DNA from 2 places in the Shewanella zhangzhouensis genome. Region 1 is predicted to be linked to the other one. Evidence: predicted binding sites of a transcription regulator. Region 1 holds the regulator's gene; the other holds the start of a gene.
The links. Region 1 encodes LexA, which represses DNA repair genes until DNA is damaged. Its sites were predicted from a motif close to TACTGTATNNNNATACAGTA; they were not measured.

Region 1 (8,163 bases):
AGGTGCCGATACAAATCGCCTTGATAATGACGGACGGATTTTTACCGTAGTATTTGACCAGGGAAGGCACATTGCCATGGTAGCCAAAACTCGCCAGTCCGAAGGGAATTGCGGCCCACAAAAATGGTGCAAAGCGGGCCTCGCCATCGGGTGAGAATAAGTTACCCGGCTCCACCTCAATCAGCAGATTGCCCACTGCCAGGAAGAAGGTAATTATCATACCGCCCAGCATGATGGTGGTGATTCTGTCCACCGCTTTGGTGCTTATCATAACGATAGCCGCCAATACCGCCGCAAACACCAGACCTGCCGCACTCTGGGGCAAGCTGATGCCCATGCCCGACAGGCTGTGATTTACGATGGAGCCACCACCACTGATATAGGCGTAGGTGAGAATATAGAGCACGAAGGCAATGGAGAGGCCATTAACGATACGGCCAAAGCGGCCCAGCGTATCGCGGGTGAGGGTATCGAAACTGGCGCCCGGTTCAAACCTGAGGTTGGTTTCCAGCAGCAGTAATCCCGACAGCAACATGCACAGCCAAATCGCCACCATCAGCAGCAGCGAATAGCCAAACCACATGCCGGCGCCCACCACGGGCAAGGAGAACATTCCCGCGCCCACAGTGGTACCGGCGATAATCATGGCACCACCCAGCAGCGAGGGGGTTTTGACCGGATGCCTGGCGGCATTCATATGGTTAGCCATCAGTCGTCCTGCTCCTGATTCAGCGTCTCTATAATGGTTTGACGTACCGAACTTCTCAGCAGTCCGTTGGCGTGATCACGGATTTTACGCACCTTGTCACCATCGGCCTTGTCGGACAGATAACCCAGATCTTTCAGCTTGCTCGACAGCAAGGCATAGAGCTTTTTATCGTAAAACTCAGGCGCCATAACGCCATGAATGGCACCAAGACGACTGGCCAGACGATGGCTGTGATGCTCCAGGTCGGCGCGTTCCATTCTGGGCTGCTCACCCAGCAGGTTGAAAATAATGGCGTAGCGTTTCAAGGTTTCGCCTACCACACCGGCCAGCAACAACAGCTGATTAATACGCTCATCTACCAGTTTCAGACGGTTATCGCCGGTAATCAGACCTTCTGACTTAAAGCACTCCACCAGCGCATCCACATAGGCTGGCAAATCGGCAACACCCATAAAGAGCTCGGCCTTAAGCAGCGGATAAAACTCGGCAACCAGCTCCTGCAGTTCTTCGCGGGAGACCTCTTCGTGGCGCACCATCACGGTGGCAATCAATGACGGAATTACAAACAAGTGGATGATGTTGTTACGGTAATAGGTCATGGAAATCGCAAGGCTATCATCGATGGAGATGATGGTACCCAGGTCATCCTTGGTTTCTGTCAGCTTGTTCAGCTCAATACCGCGATCGACCAGTTCCTTGCCACTGCCCTCGGTCACTGATGCGTACGAGGTATAAGGCACGGATTTGAGCAGACTCAGGTACAAATCAATCTGGCGCTCCAGCTGGTTGCGCTCCAGCGCATTTTGCTCCGAGGCCAGCAACACCATACTGGAAAGCGTGACAGAACTGGCGGCTGCGGCATCATTGATGCGGGTCATTACCCGATTGGCGAGCGCATTCACCACAGGGGTCAGCCAGGACGGTTTTTGCTCTGGATCTTCTCCCACTTCTTCACGCCAATTGGGGACTTTTTCGGTCAAAAAGTTCTGCAGGGTGATGGGCTGGCCAAAGTTCACATAGCCACGGCCAAAGTTACCCAGCTTGCGTATGGCCCCAAATACCTGCCATACGGATTCCTTTTCTTTTTTCTTACCCGACAGCTCTTTGTGATAGGTAGCCACTTCCATCACATGGTCATAACCCAGATACACGGGCACTAGGGTCACTGGTCGCTCAATTCCGCGGATAACCGAAGACAATGTCATGGCCAGCATGCCGGTTTTGGGCGCCAGCAGACGGCCGGTTCGGGAGCGGCCACCTTCGGTGAAGTACTCCACCGAGTATCCCTTGGCGAACAGCTGATCCAGATATTCGCGGAATACTGCGGTGTAAAGCTTGTTGCCGTTGAAGCTGCGGCGGATAAAGAAGGCGCCGCCACGGCGGAACATGGGGCCGGCGGGCCAGAAATTCAGGTTAATCCCGGCAGCGATATGGGGCGGCACCATGCCTTCGTAATAAAGGATGTAAGACAGCAGCAAATAATCCATGTGCGACCGGTGGCAAGGCACATACACAATCTCATGGCCGTCATGGTGCAACTGGCGAATCTGTTCGGCGCCCTTGATGCTGATGCCTTTATAGAGCTTGTTCCACAGCCAGGTGAGGAAGCGCTCGGCGATGCGCACCAGACTGTCGGAGTAATCGGCTGCAATCTCATCCAGATATTGAATGGCGGTTTCACGGGCCTTTTCTTCAGAGATTTTTTTGCTGGCGGCTTCTTCGGCAATCGCTTTTTTCAGGTTGTCGGATTTCAGCAGTGCATGAAACATGGCCTGACGATTGGGCAACACAGGCCCTGTCATCACTTTACGCTGACGGCGGAAATGAACCCTCGCCACCCGGGCAAGCTTGTGGGCAATGCGCTTGTCTGTGCCATGTTCATCGGCCATATGACGCAGCGACACAGCACGGGAAAACTGCACGAAGTTATGGCGACCCAGGAATAAAATCATCAAACATTTACGCAGCCAGGTCGGATCTTCCCGCTCAAGCACTGCTGCACGCATAGTGTCATCTTCTTTACCCGGGGTTCGCCCCCAGTAAAGACTTACAGGCACCAGCTGTATATCCAGCTCTTGCTGCTGACGGTGCAAAGCCAGCAGTTGCTGGAAAGTCTGCAAAAAAGGCTCATTGCTGTCACGTTTGCCAAACAGCGGCTTTCTGCCCTCCAGACACACGACCCGTGGGGTCTTGATTCCATCGACTTCCAGCATCTGATATGGGCTGGGTAACCCCAACTTGCCGGTCACCTCATGGAGCGCAGCAATATCGCTCACTGACTCGGTTTTCATGACGTAAACCAAGGGGCGGGAGGGATCGAGATTCAAATCGGCGAAGGGATCCTGAGGTACCACTATGGTGTGTACCAACTGCTTCTGGATCCAACGCAAAGACTTAAACCAAAAAGACTCGTGTGCTGACATGCTGATATTGGGAACCTGGCTTCAATCAATAGCGCAATAGAATATCAGACAGCCGCAGCCATTAGCCAATAATCTGAAAAATGGTTAATACTTGCGCTGATGAAAATACTGTATATACTAACAGTAACTGTATAGAAAAACAGGAATGACCATGAGACCGCTGACGCCTCGCCAGGCCGAGATCCTGGACCTAATCAAACGCAACATCGCCGAAACCGGCATGCCCCCAACACGGGCAGAAATTGCATCCAGACTCGGCTTTAAAAGTGCCAATGCCGCCGAGGAGCATCTTAAAGCGCTTGCCAAAAAAGGCTGCATTGAGATTATGCCCGGCACCTCGCGAGGTATCAGACTGGCGGGTGATGAGCTGGAAGATCAGCCAGACCCGGGGCTGCCCCTGATAGGTCAGGTGGCTGCCGGTGAGCCCATTCTCGCCCAAGAGCATGTGGAGCAGTATTATCAGGTCGATCCTGCCATGTTCCGCCCCCATGCCGATTTTCTGCTGCGCGTTCGCGGCGACAGTATGAAAGACATAGGTATTCTCGACGGAGACCTGCTGGCAGTGCACAAGATGAACCAGGCACGAAACGGCCAGGTTGTCGTTGCCCGGGTGGAAGATGATGTCACGGTAAAACGCTTCGAGAAACAAGGCAATGTGGTGTTCTTGCACGCAGAGAACGAGGCGTTCGCCCCTATCAGAGTGGATCTTGCCAGCCAAAGTCTGACTATCGAAGGCTTGGCCGTGGGCGTTATCCGTAATGGAGACTGGTTATGAACAAGCTGATTGGTAACGCACCCCGTCATCCCGGCTTGTGGACAGATTCCGCCGCCAAAGATGTTTGCCCCGCATCTCAGGTGATCACCCAAAGCACTCAATCCCAGGGGCGCCAAGAGATACAGCAGCTCGCCCCAGAGCTCGCACGCCTCAGTCTTGAGGGCCGATGGATAGTGCTTATCAGCCCACCCAACATCGGACTCAAATCCACTCTGGCACAGGCTGGTGTGCGCATGGACCGTGTGCTGCTGGTGCATGCCAAAGACGAATTTGAAACCCTGTGGGCGATGGAAAAGGCCCTAACCAACGGTACCTCAAGCGCCGTACTGTGCTGGACCAACGAACTGGATCCCAGAGATAAACGCAGATTGGCATTGGTAGCCAAAAATGCCGTGGCATTGGGTGTCATTTTTGAAAATGTAAATGCTCACTCACAGGCCAACGCTTTTACTGTTAGGCCCGAGTTAAGTCACCCCCTTCGCAGTGCCTCTCCGCTGCACTGATCATCTCCTCATCCCTTTGAGCCCCGTTATCGGGGCTTTTTTTCGATAATTTTTTCAGATAATTAGAAAATAAAGTGATCTTGATCAATATTTAAACTGCAAGTAATGTAGTTCAGGTTAACAACGATTTGTTTGTTATATCCGGGCGATTATGTCGTCGCAGTATCTGAGGCTTGCGCCATGGATATTGTGTATTTGACCGATATATTCAGCTGTAGGTGCAAGTGTGGTGAACAAAGCTGTAGTTCATTAAATAAGATACCAACCGCCAACGCACTTTGAAGTCATCGTTGCTTTTTGTGGGAACCGAAGAGTTTGCATAGAGCAGAGACTTACTGTGTGACTCTTCTTTGTAGTTGCTTGATGCAATTGACAGAGGAGATGTCTTGTGAAGCAATGGTTGTATTGTTTCGCGGCGGCTTTTATGGCCCCGCCCATCCTTGCGGCTGATATGCCGCTCAACATGACACAAGGTGTTACTGAGATAAGTGGCAGGGTCTATGGCCTGCACATGACTATCCTGTACATCTGCTGTGCCATAGGTGTAGTGGTTTTTGGCGCCATGATTTACGCCATGATAAACCACCGCAAATCCAAAGGGGCCGTTGCCGCCCAATTTCACGAAAGTACCAAGGTCGAAATCGCGTGGACTCTGGTGCCCTTTCTGATCCTGATTGCCATGGCTATTCCGGCAACCAAGACCCTCATCGCCATGGAAGATCCCTCCAACGCCGACTTGACCATCAAGGTCACCGGCTCCCAATGGAAGTGGCATTACGATTACTTCGACCACGACTTCGGCTTTTACAGCATCCTGGCGACCCCCAGAAGTCAAATAGAAGGCGCCGAAGCAAAAGGCGATCACTACTTGCTGGAAGTGGATAAGCATCTGGTGCTGCCCACCAACCGTAAGGTTCGCTTTTTGATGACTTCCGACGATGTCATTCACTCCTGGTGGGTGCCTGCATTTGCCGTAAAAAAAGATGCCAATCCGGGCTTTATCAACGAGGCCTGGACCCGGATAGATAAACCCGGCATTTACCGCGGCCAATGTGCCGAACTGTGCGGTAAAGACCACGGTTTTATGCCCATAGTGGTTGAGGTATTGCCCGAAGCAGAGTTTGACGCCTGGGTTGAAAACCAGAAGCAACTGGCAAGCAACGCCGCTGCCCAAGCCGCTGCGGCATTGAACCAAACCCTTTCCATGGAAGAACTGATGGCGCAGGGTGAAAAGGTGTACATGGCCAGCTGCGCCGCCTGCCACCAACCCAATGGTATGGGCCTGCCCGGCGTATTCCCCGCCCTTAAGGACAGTGCCATTGCCATGGGTCCTGTCGACAAGCATCTCGACATCGTTATCAACGGCAAAGCCGGCACAGCCATGCAGGCATTCAACAAGCAGTTGTCTGCCACAGAGATTGCCGCTGTTGTGACCTATGAGCGTAATGCATGGGGCAACAATACAGGTGACACAGTGCAGGCCTCTGATGTTAACGCCCATGGCAGTAACGGCGCTCCCGCAGCCCAGACCGAGATGCAGGGAGCTGACCAAGCGACACCCGTCAGTGCAGCCGTGACATCGACCGAAGCTCCTCCAGTTGCCGAACCTACTGCCGACGAGCCTTCATCCGACGAGCCCATGTCGATGGACGCTTTGATGGCCCGTGGTGAGCAAGTGTACATGGCTTCTTGCGCGGCGTGTCACCAAGCCAATGGTGCCGGTTTGCCCGGTGCGTTTCCCGCCCTCAAGGGAAGCCCAATCGCTACCGGCCCCATCGCCAATCACCTCGACATAGTCATTCACGGCAAAGCCGGGACCGCGATGCAGGCTTTTGGCTCAATGTTGTCTGCCAGGGACATTGCTGCGGTGGTGACCTATGAACGTAACGCCTGGGATAACAACACCGGCGATAACGTTCAGGCCACCGACGTAAACAATCATGGAAAGTAGGGGAACGATAATGACAACCACGACCCACGATACCCATCAGGGCGTCCATGACGAACACCATCATGGCCCGGCCAAGGGCATAATGCGCTGGATATTAACAACCAATCACAAGGATATAGGCACACTCTACCTTTGGTTCAGTTTTATTATGTTCCTGACCGGTGGCGCCATGGCCATGGTGATCCGTGCCGAGTTGTTCCAGCCTGGATTACAACTGGTTGAGCCTAACTTCTTTAACCAGATGACCACGGTACACGGCCTTATCATGGTGTTTGGTGCCGTTATGCCAGCCTTTACCGGGTTGGCTAACTGGCTGATCCCCATGATGATTGGGGCACCAGATATGGCATTGCCCAGGATGAACAACTGGAGTTTCTGGATTTTGCCCTTTGCCTTCCTCATCTTGCTCAGCTCGCTGTTTATGGAAGGCGGTGCACCCAACTTCGGCTGGACGTTTTACGCCCCTCTGTCCACCACCTACAGCCCCGACAGTACAGCACTGTTTGTGTTTTCGGTTCACATCATGGGGATCAGCTCCATCATGGGTGCCATCAACGTGATAGTGACCATAGTCAACCTGCGCGCCCCCGGTATGACCTGGATGAAACTGCCTCTGTTTGTCTGGACCTGGCTTATCACCGCATTCCTGCTGATTGCCGTGATGCCAGTGCTGGCCGGGGTTGTTACCATGGTGCTCACCGACAAATACTTCGGTACCAGTTTCTTTGATGCCGCAGGTGGCGGTGACCCTGTGATGTTCCAGCATATCTTCTGGTTCTTCGGTCACCCCGAGGTGTACATCATGATCCTGCCTTCATTTGGGATCATCTCGGCGATAGTGCCGGCATTCAGCCGTAAAAAGCTCTTCGGTTATGCCTCCATGGTTTACGCCACGGCCAGCATCGCCATCCTGTCGTTTCTGGTGTGGGCACACCATATGTTCACCACTGGGATGCCGGTGTTTGCCGAGCTCTTCTTTATGTACTGCACCATGTTGATTGCGGTACCCACGGGGGTGAAGGTGTTTAACTGGGTCGCGACCATGTGGCGTGGTTCCATGACCTTTGAAACACCCATGTTGTTTGCCATTGCCTTTATCATCCTCTTTACCATTGGCGGTTTCTCGGGATTGATGCTTGCCATCACGCCAGTGGACTTCCAATACCACGATACCTACTTTGTGGTTGCACACTTCCACTACGTGCTGGTGTCCGGCGCCATTTTCTCGATTATGGCGGCGGCCTATTACTGGTTACCCAAGTGGACCGGGCACATGTATGACGAAAAGCTCGGCAAGCTGCACTTCTGGTGTTCGGTGATTTCAGTGAACGTGCTGTTTTTCCCGATGCACTTTCTTGGCCTCGCGGGTATGCCAAGGCGAATTCCGGACTATGCGATTCAATTCGCTGACGTAAACCAGATAGTCTCCATAGGCGGCTTTGCCTTTGGTCTGTCGCAGCTCATCTTCCTCGCGGTGGTTATCAAGTGTATCCGCGGCGGCGAACGTGCTCCGGCCAAGCCATGGGAAGGCTCAGAGGGTTTGGAGTGGACGCTGCCAAGTCCTGCCCCCTACCACTCGTTCAGCACTCCTCCCGAGGTGAAATAAGATGACGGCGCCCGGGGTTTCTCACCGAAAGCTGATAATCGGACTCTGCCTTGGCTGCGTTGGAATGTTCGGTTTTGGTTTCGCCCTTGTCCCCCTTTACGACGTGCTGTGCGAACAATTGGGGATTAACGGCAAAACCAGTTCCGAAGCCGCGCAATACAGCCAGATGCAGGTAGACGAAGCCAGAACTGTGACC
Region 2 (8,163 bases), 1.8 Mb from region 1:
TTTGCCAGCATGCTGTTCTTAAGCATCGTCTATCTCCCTGGATTTCAGTTTTTATAATTTGCCCTGTGGGCTTGTGTTAGAGGCGTTACACAAGTAAACACCTTGTCACTTTCAACTGTGGATGGAAACACATAAAAAACATTTTTTCAACATCCAAAAACAGGCTAAATACAATTTGTTCGATGCGAGTGCTTAAATAATCAGCATTTCTTCTGGTGTAATTTCGTGTTTGCCAACGAAACAAATAGCGGGACACTGCGATTCTCGGGCATGTTTGACAGAAAGCAAGTGTCTATAAGTCAATAGCAAACAGGTGGTTATTCATTTAATCAGGCATAAAAAAACCCGGATTAACCGGGTCTTTTTCAGTAACGTTTTTATTACAAGGTGTAACGAATACCTATTGCGATACCGTCATCTTCCGAAAGCGCCATTCTCGCTTCCTGTTCGGCATCGGCACTGCTGAAATCACTGAAGTCTTTACGTCCTTCTACATACAGCACAGTGTCTTTATCCCAAACATAATGTAAACCTGCTACCACAAATTGACGTTTGAACACGTCGTTGGGGTCGGCATTAAAGTTTGGTTGGATAACATAATCATTGCCGGCATCCAGCAAGTTATAAGAAACAAATGCACGGAAACCATTCTCAAATTTGTAGGAGAACAGTGACTCAATACCGTAGGCTTCTTTAATCAAGCGACCGATGTTGTCTGTGTCGTGGTTTTCGTTGTAGTTGTAGTTAACGGAGGCATAGAAACCATCTGTGTCGAAATCCCCCCAGGTCGCCCCCACACCCCAGATAAGATCGACCGCTGTAATTTGGTCGCCGTTACCATAGGTCACATCAAATTCACCGCGGTTTACACCCACCGCCAATGCCAGTTTGTCAGTTGCCTTCCAGGTAACTGCGCCGCCGTAGGTGTAGTTATATTCAACCTGCTGGGCCTCGCGTTTACCCTGTTGCCACAAGGCTTCGCAGTCGGCCTGGGTGATGTCGTCGAAATCGCAGGTGAAAAAAGTACTGTTTTTAAGCTGAGCCTGAATAGCGTAGCTAAAGTCACCCACGCTGTTACGATATTGAATGACCTTATCACCGCGGCCGGTGCCGTTTACAGCGCCATCATCCTTGTTGTAGGTATAAACGCCGGCGGCGTTTCCGTCCCATACAAAGCCATAGTTGGTGCCGTAGACCACGTCATACCAAGCGCCCCACTGTTTACCAATTGTGATGGTACCCCAGGTGTCATGGCTCAGACCGGCATAACCAAGACGGTTATAAAAAAACTCGTCCTGCACGGTTTCAAATTTGTTGTTGTAGACAATCTCACTGCTGCCGAAGGGATTGATACCCCACTCGAGCAGGGCAAAGGCTTTCCAGTCGTGGCTGAGGGCACGCTCGAAGCCAAAATTAATACGAGAGGCACCGTTTACCACTTCTGTGGTGTCCTGGGTATGAATTGCGCGGGCGTCAATGAATCCACCAATGGAGACGGCATTTTTGTCGTCTTTGTAAATTTCGATGGCAGATACGGTGGGAGCCACCAGCGAGGCCAATATTGCGCCGGCGATGAGAGTCTTGTTCATGGTGCCTAACCTTATTTATGGAGATCGAGTCACAGGATATTTTCCGTAATTTTATTTCCATCCTGGAACCGTCGAAGATTAGCAAACCACGAAGCTCTCGACAAAGAGATATTGCAGCAAACGTGTTAAAAATCACAACAACCACCAATTGAAACCACTATTCGATGAGGAGTTAACCGACTATTAACCTAAATCAACCAAGATAGCATGGTGATATACTAGATTAACAACAATTGCTCGGCGCCTGCTTTTTGGTAATTTACTTTCAAAACGGCGAGTATGGGTTCCAAGATGGGTAACAATTGGCGGTCGAAGTAGTAGTCATAATCAATTGGGTGAGACTGAAAACCCAAAGGCTCTGCCCCCGCTTTGGTAAAGATGTACTTGATAGCAGCACCACGCTTTCCCCGGTTGGCATCACCGGTGGCACTGACAAGCAAGGCAGCAGCTTTCACGTGAGGAGCCGATTTTGCCGTGTACTGGTTGATATCGCGCTTGAGACGTTTGTGGAACACCAGCTCATCGTCGTACTCGCCGGCAAATAACGCCCTCTCCACCTCCTGCACATACTCAATCAAGTCCTCCTGCTGGAATAACCGCCTGTACAGCTCGTATTGAACCCGGCGTGCCAACGGGCTCCAATCACTCCTGACCTGCTCCATTCCCTTGAACACCAGTACCTTGTCATTGCCATTGTCGCACTGCCCGACATAGCGTTTTTTGCTGCCTTCAGTGGAATGCCTGAGTGTGGGCATAAAAAATTGCTCGAAGTGCCGCTCAAACTCAAGCTCCAAAAAACACTCCAGGCCTTTATCCTCCCGCAGCTGCTGGCGCCAACGCTGATTTACCATGTCTACCAGCGCACGGCCCGTAGTATTTGCATCCTTGGCATCATCACCCAACCAAACAAACGTAGAGTCGGTGTCGCCATAAATGACCTGAAATCCTTCCGCTTCTATCCAGGCCTTGGTCGTGCGCATGATCTCGTGCCCCCGCAGGGTGATAGAGCTCGCCAAACGATAATCGTGAAACACACAGCCGCGGGAGCCCAGCACCCCATAGAGTGAATTCATGATGATTTTCACAGCCTGGGACATGGGGCCGTTGTGGTTGGCTTTGGCCTCTTCTCTGCGGCTTGCCAGAGTTGCAACAAGTCCAGGCAGAATGGGCGACTGTCGACTGAATCTTGCCCCGCGAAATCCTTCAACTGACATGGCCTCAGGTTCAGACAGCCCCAGCACCAGTCCCTTGGGGTCGATTAAAAAGGTTCGGATGATGGAGGGATAGAGGCTCTTGTAATCCAGCACCAACACGTTGCGATATAAACCCGGAACCGAATCCATCACATAGCCACCGGGGCTGTCGGGCCCTGGGACTTTTTGCATTGCGGGTGCCACAAAACCCGCCCGGTGCAAATGGGGCAGATAAAGGTGATTAAAGGCCGCAACACTGGCACCCACCCGACCAAATTCCAATCCGGTGAGGCGCGCCCGCTCGAGGGCAAAATGGATGAGATCGGTCTTTTGAAAAATATCCCATACCAGACGGCAGTCGGTGAGGTTATAAAAAGCCAGTGCCGCTTTGTCTTCGCTAAATAACCGGGTAATTTCTTCCCCGCGGTCATCAGGATTATGGATAGCCTTACCCTCACCCAGGAGTTCACCCGCCACCCGGTCCAGGGCAAAACTGTCAAACTGGTAAAATGCGGCCTTTAACCAATCAATGCCATCGAGAACGACCCGCCCGGGCAAGTCCAGGGTTTCAGGTCTGTGCTTGTCTTCTACTTTCCAACCGAGCGGTTTACCGAACCGCCCGATGCAAAGCCGCATACCATGGTGTTTAGCCCGCCGCCACAAAAGTGACAGGTCGAAGGTCACCACTGCCCAGCCCAGGAGGATGTCCGGGTCAACTTCCATAAACCAGCGCTGAAGCGACATCAGTAGGCCCACTTCATCACAGGCCCACTCCACGGCAACCCTATGTTCTATCCCATCCCGATGGCAAATGAGTTCAGTATCGCCTTCTCCGACCATGATGACTTTGGCTGCGCAGTCACCATATAAACCAATGGAATAGAGCTCACCCGACATACTGCATTCGATATCGAGGGATACGGCTTTTAGGGGAATGTGTTCACTGGTGGCCCTCACCCGGGTGGCGATAAACCGGGCTGGGTCACTCCCGTCGAAGTAGCCGTAGAATTCCGCATCCAGCGCTACAAAACGCTCAATCAGGAAACGTTGCTCTGGTTTGATATCGGCCTCATAAAGCGCAATATCCAGCTCCAGTGCCCGGGTGACGAGGCGCTTGAGTATAACGCCTGTGCGGCAATAGATTGCATGTACGGGCTGCCTGCTGAAACTCTGCAGTTTAAGGGGTGTAGACCAGGCTTCAGTGTTTGCGATGCCCGCAAGCAGCCGCTGTACCTCATCGCTGTGACAAAAAGCCATGGGCCTTTGATTATGCACTTCCACCTTCACCGGCCCATGGGCGGTTTTGATCAGATATTCAAGCACTGTGTCACCGCCGCGCTGCACACTGGCGCGCGTAAGCACCCGCCCCTTAAGCAGGGTCGGGGCCATTGAATCATTGGAGCCAGGGGAGCAAACGGATGACAATTCCATGGGCAAAGGAGTAAAAAACACACATAAGCAATGATTGCAGGGTTCTTAGCCTAAGCAATCACTGTTATTATGTACAGCATAATTGAGCCGCCGAGAGCCCCATGCTGCCAGACAAAGTCAAAACCCAAATCCGCGCAATCTACAAGGATATTGCCGCTGCGTTGCCAAACTTCCGGTCCCGCCGCGAGCAAAACTACATGGTGGCGGAGATCTCAAAGACTCTGGCAGGGGAATATGACAAGCACAGACGCATCATAGTCGTTGAGGCTGGCACAGGGATTGGTAAGTCACTGTCTTACATTCTGGGCACCATTCCGCTGGCGTTGGCTCAGAAAAAGAAAGTCTGTATCGCCACTGCAACCGTAGCACTGCAGGAGCAGCTGCTGCACAAGGATTTACCATTCTTTTTGGCGCAGTCAGGGCTGAACTTTCGGTTTGGGCTTGTCAAAGGCAGGCAAAGATATGTGTGCCTTGCCAAGCTGGAGATGCTCATCGGCGACAACAATGGTACTCAAATGGCCATGTGGCAGACCAAGCCCGATACGGCGCAGGTTGAAATGCTGCAAAAGCTGCACAGCGATTTTCATAAGGGCCTCTGGAACGGCGAAATAGATACCCTGGAGACGCCCATTCCCGATCACCTTTGGCAGCAAATTGCCTGCGATAAGCACTCCTGTCACCGGCAAAATGCCAGCCACCGCCAATGCCCGTTTCACAAGGCGCGGGAAGATGTGGATACCTGGGATGTACTGATTGCCAACCACAGTTTACTGTTCGCCGATCTCGAGCTCGGCGGCGGGGTAATACTGCCCGATCCCGAAGAGATGTTTTACGTGATTGACGAGGCCCATCACCTGCCAGTGGTGGCAAGGGACTTTTCCAGCGCGCAGGCCACACTGAGGGGCGCAGCCGACTGGCTCGAGAAAATTGGCAAAACCGCCGCCAAATTGCAAAACCAAATCAAGAGCAACAACATCATAGCACCTGCACAGGCCATGCAAGACCATGTTGCTGACATCGCCGGCATGCTTAACCAGGTGGCCCATTATTGCGATGGTGAAAAGGCCCGCTTCGATAACCCGGAAAACCGCTTGCGCTTTACCCATGGCGCCCTGCCCGAGGTACTTAAACGCCACGCCGAAAACCTGGCCACTGCCACCAGTGGTGCCTTGAAGCAATTCAGCAAGATGCAGCTGCTGCTTGGTGAAGCAATTAAGGATGGCGACATCCCACGCCATCAGGCCGATACCCTGCAAACCGAGACCGGCTTTATGCTGCAGCGGCTTGAGAATCTGCACAAGCTCTGGAAAATGATGGCAAAAGAGGACAGTAAAAAAGGGGCGCCCACCGCGCGCTGGATTGAACTCCTGCCGGCCACCAAACAAGTGGACTACCTGCTTTGCGCCTCCCCCATCGAAGTGGGCTTTATGCTGGAATCCATGCTGTGGGAAAAGGCGGCTGGGGTGGTGCTTTGCAGTGCAACCTTACGGGCACTCAACCAATTTGACTATTTCGCCCATCAGGTAGGGCTTTCACTGCACGATGGCAGTCGCTATCTCGCGCTCCAATCGCCTTTCGACTTTGAAAACAATGCCACCCTGTATTTGCCCAAAATGCGCACTGAGCCAACCGACGACAATTACACCGACGAACTGGCCGAGCATATTTTAAAACTTACTGAGCATGAAATGGCCAGCCTGGTGCTGTTTGCCTCTTATTGGCAGATGGAAAAAGTCGCCGATATCCTTGGCCCCAAACTGAAAATTCCGTTGCTTATCCAGGGTAACTCGCCGCGTCAACTGCTGCTGGACAGTCATAAAAAGCGTTGTGATGAAGGCAAGCCGTCGTTGCTCTTTGGCACCGGCAGTTTCTCAGAGGGCCTCGACTTGCCCGGTGAATACCTTACCAACCTGATTGTCACCAAACTGCCCTTTGCGGTGCCCACATCACCGGTAGAGCAGGCCCATGCGGAGTACATCAAGGAAAAAGGCGGCAATCCCTTTTTGCAACTGACCATCCCGGACGCCTCACGCAAGCTCATCCAAAGCTGCGGCCGTTTGCTGCGAAAAGAGCAGGACTATGGCAGGATCACCATATTGGACAGACGCCTTGTGAGTAAAAGATATGGCAAGTCTCTGCTGGACGCCCTGCCACCCTATCGCAGGGTTATTGAATAGGAACCCTCTGTGGAATTACTGCAAGACCCCGCCAGCCTGATACTGTTGGCGTTGGTCGGCCTGATTGCCGGCTTTATTGACGCAGTTGTGGGCGGTGGCGGCCTCTTATCGATTCCGGCGCTGCTGTCATTCGGGCTCCCTCCCCATCAGGCGCTGGGTACCAATAAATTGTCGGCCTGTTTTGGCTCGGCTACCGCCGCTTGGACCTACTACAGACAGCAACTGCTAACCCCTGCCTTTTGGCGCCACAGTGCCACGGCTACCCTGATTGGCGCCCTGCTGGGGACAATTGCCGTTTACCTTACCGACGCCGAGATTTTGCAAAAGCTACTGCCGCTCATCATCATGGCTATTGCCCTCTACACCCTGTTGAAACCCAGTGCCATAGAGCACCCCAAAGCACAGGAGCCACAGACACCGGCCAGTAGCAAACGTCAGTGGCTTCAGGGCCTGCCACTGGGATTTTACGATGGCTATGCAGGCCCAGGGATTGGTGCCTTCTGGACCTTGAGTTCCAGCCGCCTTTACCGTCTGCCGGTATTGCAAAACTGCGCCCTGGCAAGGGCCATGACCCTGATAAGCAATATCACCGCCCTGACGGTATTTCTGATCTTTGGCCAGGTTGAGGTTGCGGTGGGTCTCTTTCTGGGCGCATCCATGATGGCAGGGGCTTACCTCGGTGCCCGCAGCGCCATTCATTTTGGGCTTCCCTTTATTCGGCCAGTGTTTATTCTGATTGTGTTTGCCGCATCCACCCAACTCGCCTGGAGAGCCTGGTTTTGAAATACGACGGATTGCTGTCACGCCTGCGCAGCCAGCTGAAAACCCTGGAACAGGAGGTGCTTCAGCACGATGCGGCGCTGCCACCCCACAGCCGTAAGCTGATGCAGGACACTGAAAGGTTTAACGAAGAGCTGTTTATCCAGCATGGTGCCCAGCTTTATCCCTGCATCGGCCAGATTGAAAAAGACATCAAACAGCTGGAGCAGCGGCTTAAGCTCAATTTAAACGCGTCCACCATCATCGCCGCCTGTGAGCGTATCAACGACAGGTTCAGTGCCGTTAAACGGGCGCTTGCCACCACAGGGATAGGCGTCAAGGCCGCGGTTCAGGCAAAAGACAGTGCCAGAAAGCGCATGCTCGCCAGTCAGGAGCGGCGTCACGATAACAGTGGTTTTGCCTGGATTGCTGCCGGCGTCATGCAAAACAGCCATCAACTCTATGATGAGTTGAATAAACATTTGAACTGGGCCAGAAAAATCGAGTCAAAGATCGAGCAACTGGAAACAATACTTGAAAATTGTCACGGTACTGACAAAATCAAAACGCAAAATGAGATCCTTTTGATGCACCGCAGGCTCGGAAAGTGTCGCCAGGCAATCAGTTACATAGAAGATCGCATCCAGGCATTCGAGCGGCCGTATCAAAGTCACAATCGTTAAGGAGCAACAATGAAATCAGTTTTGCCTGTCGGCGCTCTGCTTGCGCTGGCCGCTTCATCCTCGGTGTTTGCCGGCAGTCTCACTATTCCTATGTCTTTTGAGTATTTGGCACTGGACGGCCAGGAAATTGCTACCAACAGTTTTTCCCACAAGGCCGAACTTGACCTTTCTCCGGGCACCCACAAGATTGCCATCCGTTATCACGATATGGTGGACGATGAGTTCAGTGACAGCCAGACCTTTGTTAAATCAGCCCCTTTCATTCTGACACTGAGGGTTGATGGGGATCACGATTACTTCCTCAAACCCGCCAGTGGTGAGGTTGTCAAAC

Region 2: a site for LexA is predicted at 4,273-4,292, ahead of dinG (ATP-dependent DNA helicase DinG). Genes of this name have one in related genera too.

The regions. Positions count from the first base shown of each region.
Region 1 is NZ_CP080414.1:4,302,245-4,310,407, forward strand. Features, by position in the region: gene mtr (tryptophan permease) at 1-709, opposite strand, end outside; gene plsB (glycerol-3-phosphate 1-O-acyltransferase PlsB) at 709-3,132, opposite strand; gene lexA (transcriptional repressor LexA) at 3,284-3,907, shown strand; gene K0H63_RS19015 (cell division inhibitor SulA) at 3,904-4,410, shown strand; gene coxB (cytochrome c oxidase subunit II) at 4,799-6,361, shown strand; gene ctaD (cytochrome c oxidase subunit I) at 6,372-7,967, shown strand; gene K0H63_RS19030 (cytochrome c oxidase assembly protein) at 7,969-8,163, shown strand, end outside.
Region 2 is NZ_CP080414.1:1,573,844-1,582,006, reverse strand. Features, by position in the region: gene K0H63_RS06795 (TonB-dependent receptor plug domain-containing protein) at 1-26, opposite strand, end outside; gene K0H63_RS06790 (porin) at 381-1,589, opposite strand; gene K0H63_RS06785 (DNA polymerase II) at 1,808-4,171, opposite strand; gene dinG (ATP-dependent DNA helicase DinG) at 4,315-6,390, shown strand; gene K0H63_RS06775 (TSUP family transporter) at 6,400-7,173, shown strand; gene K0H63_RS06770 (primosomal replication protein) at 7,170-7,832, shown strand; gene K0H63_RS06765 (DUF2057 domain-containing protein) at 7,842-8,163, shown strand, end outside.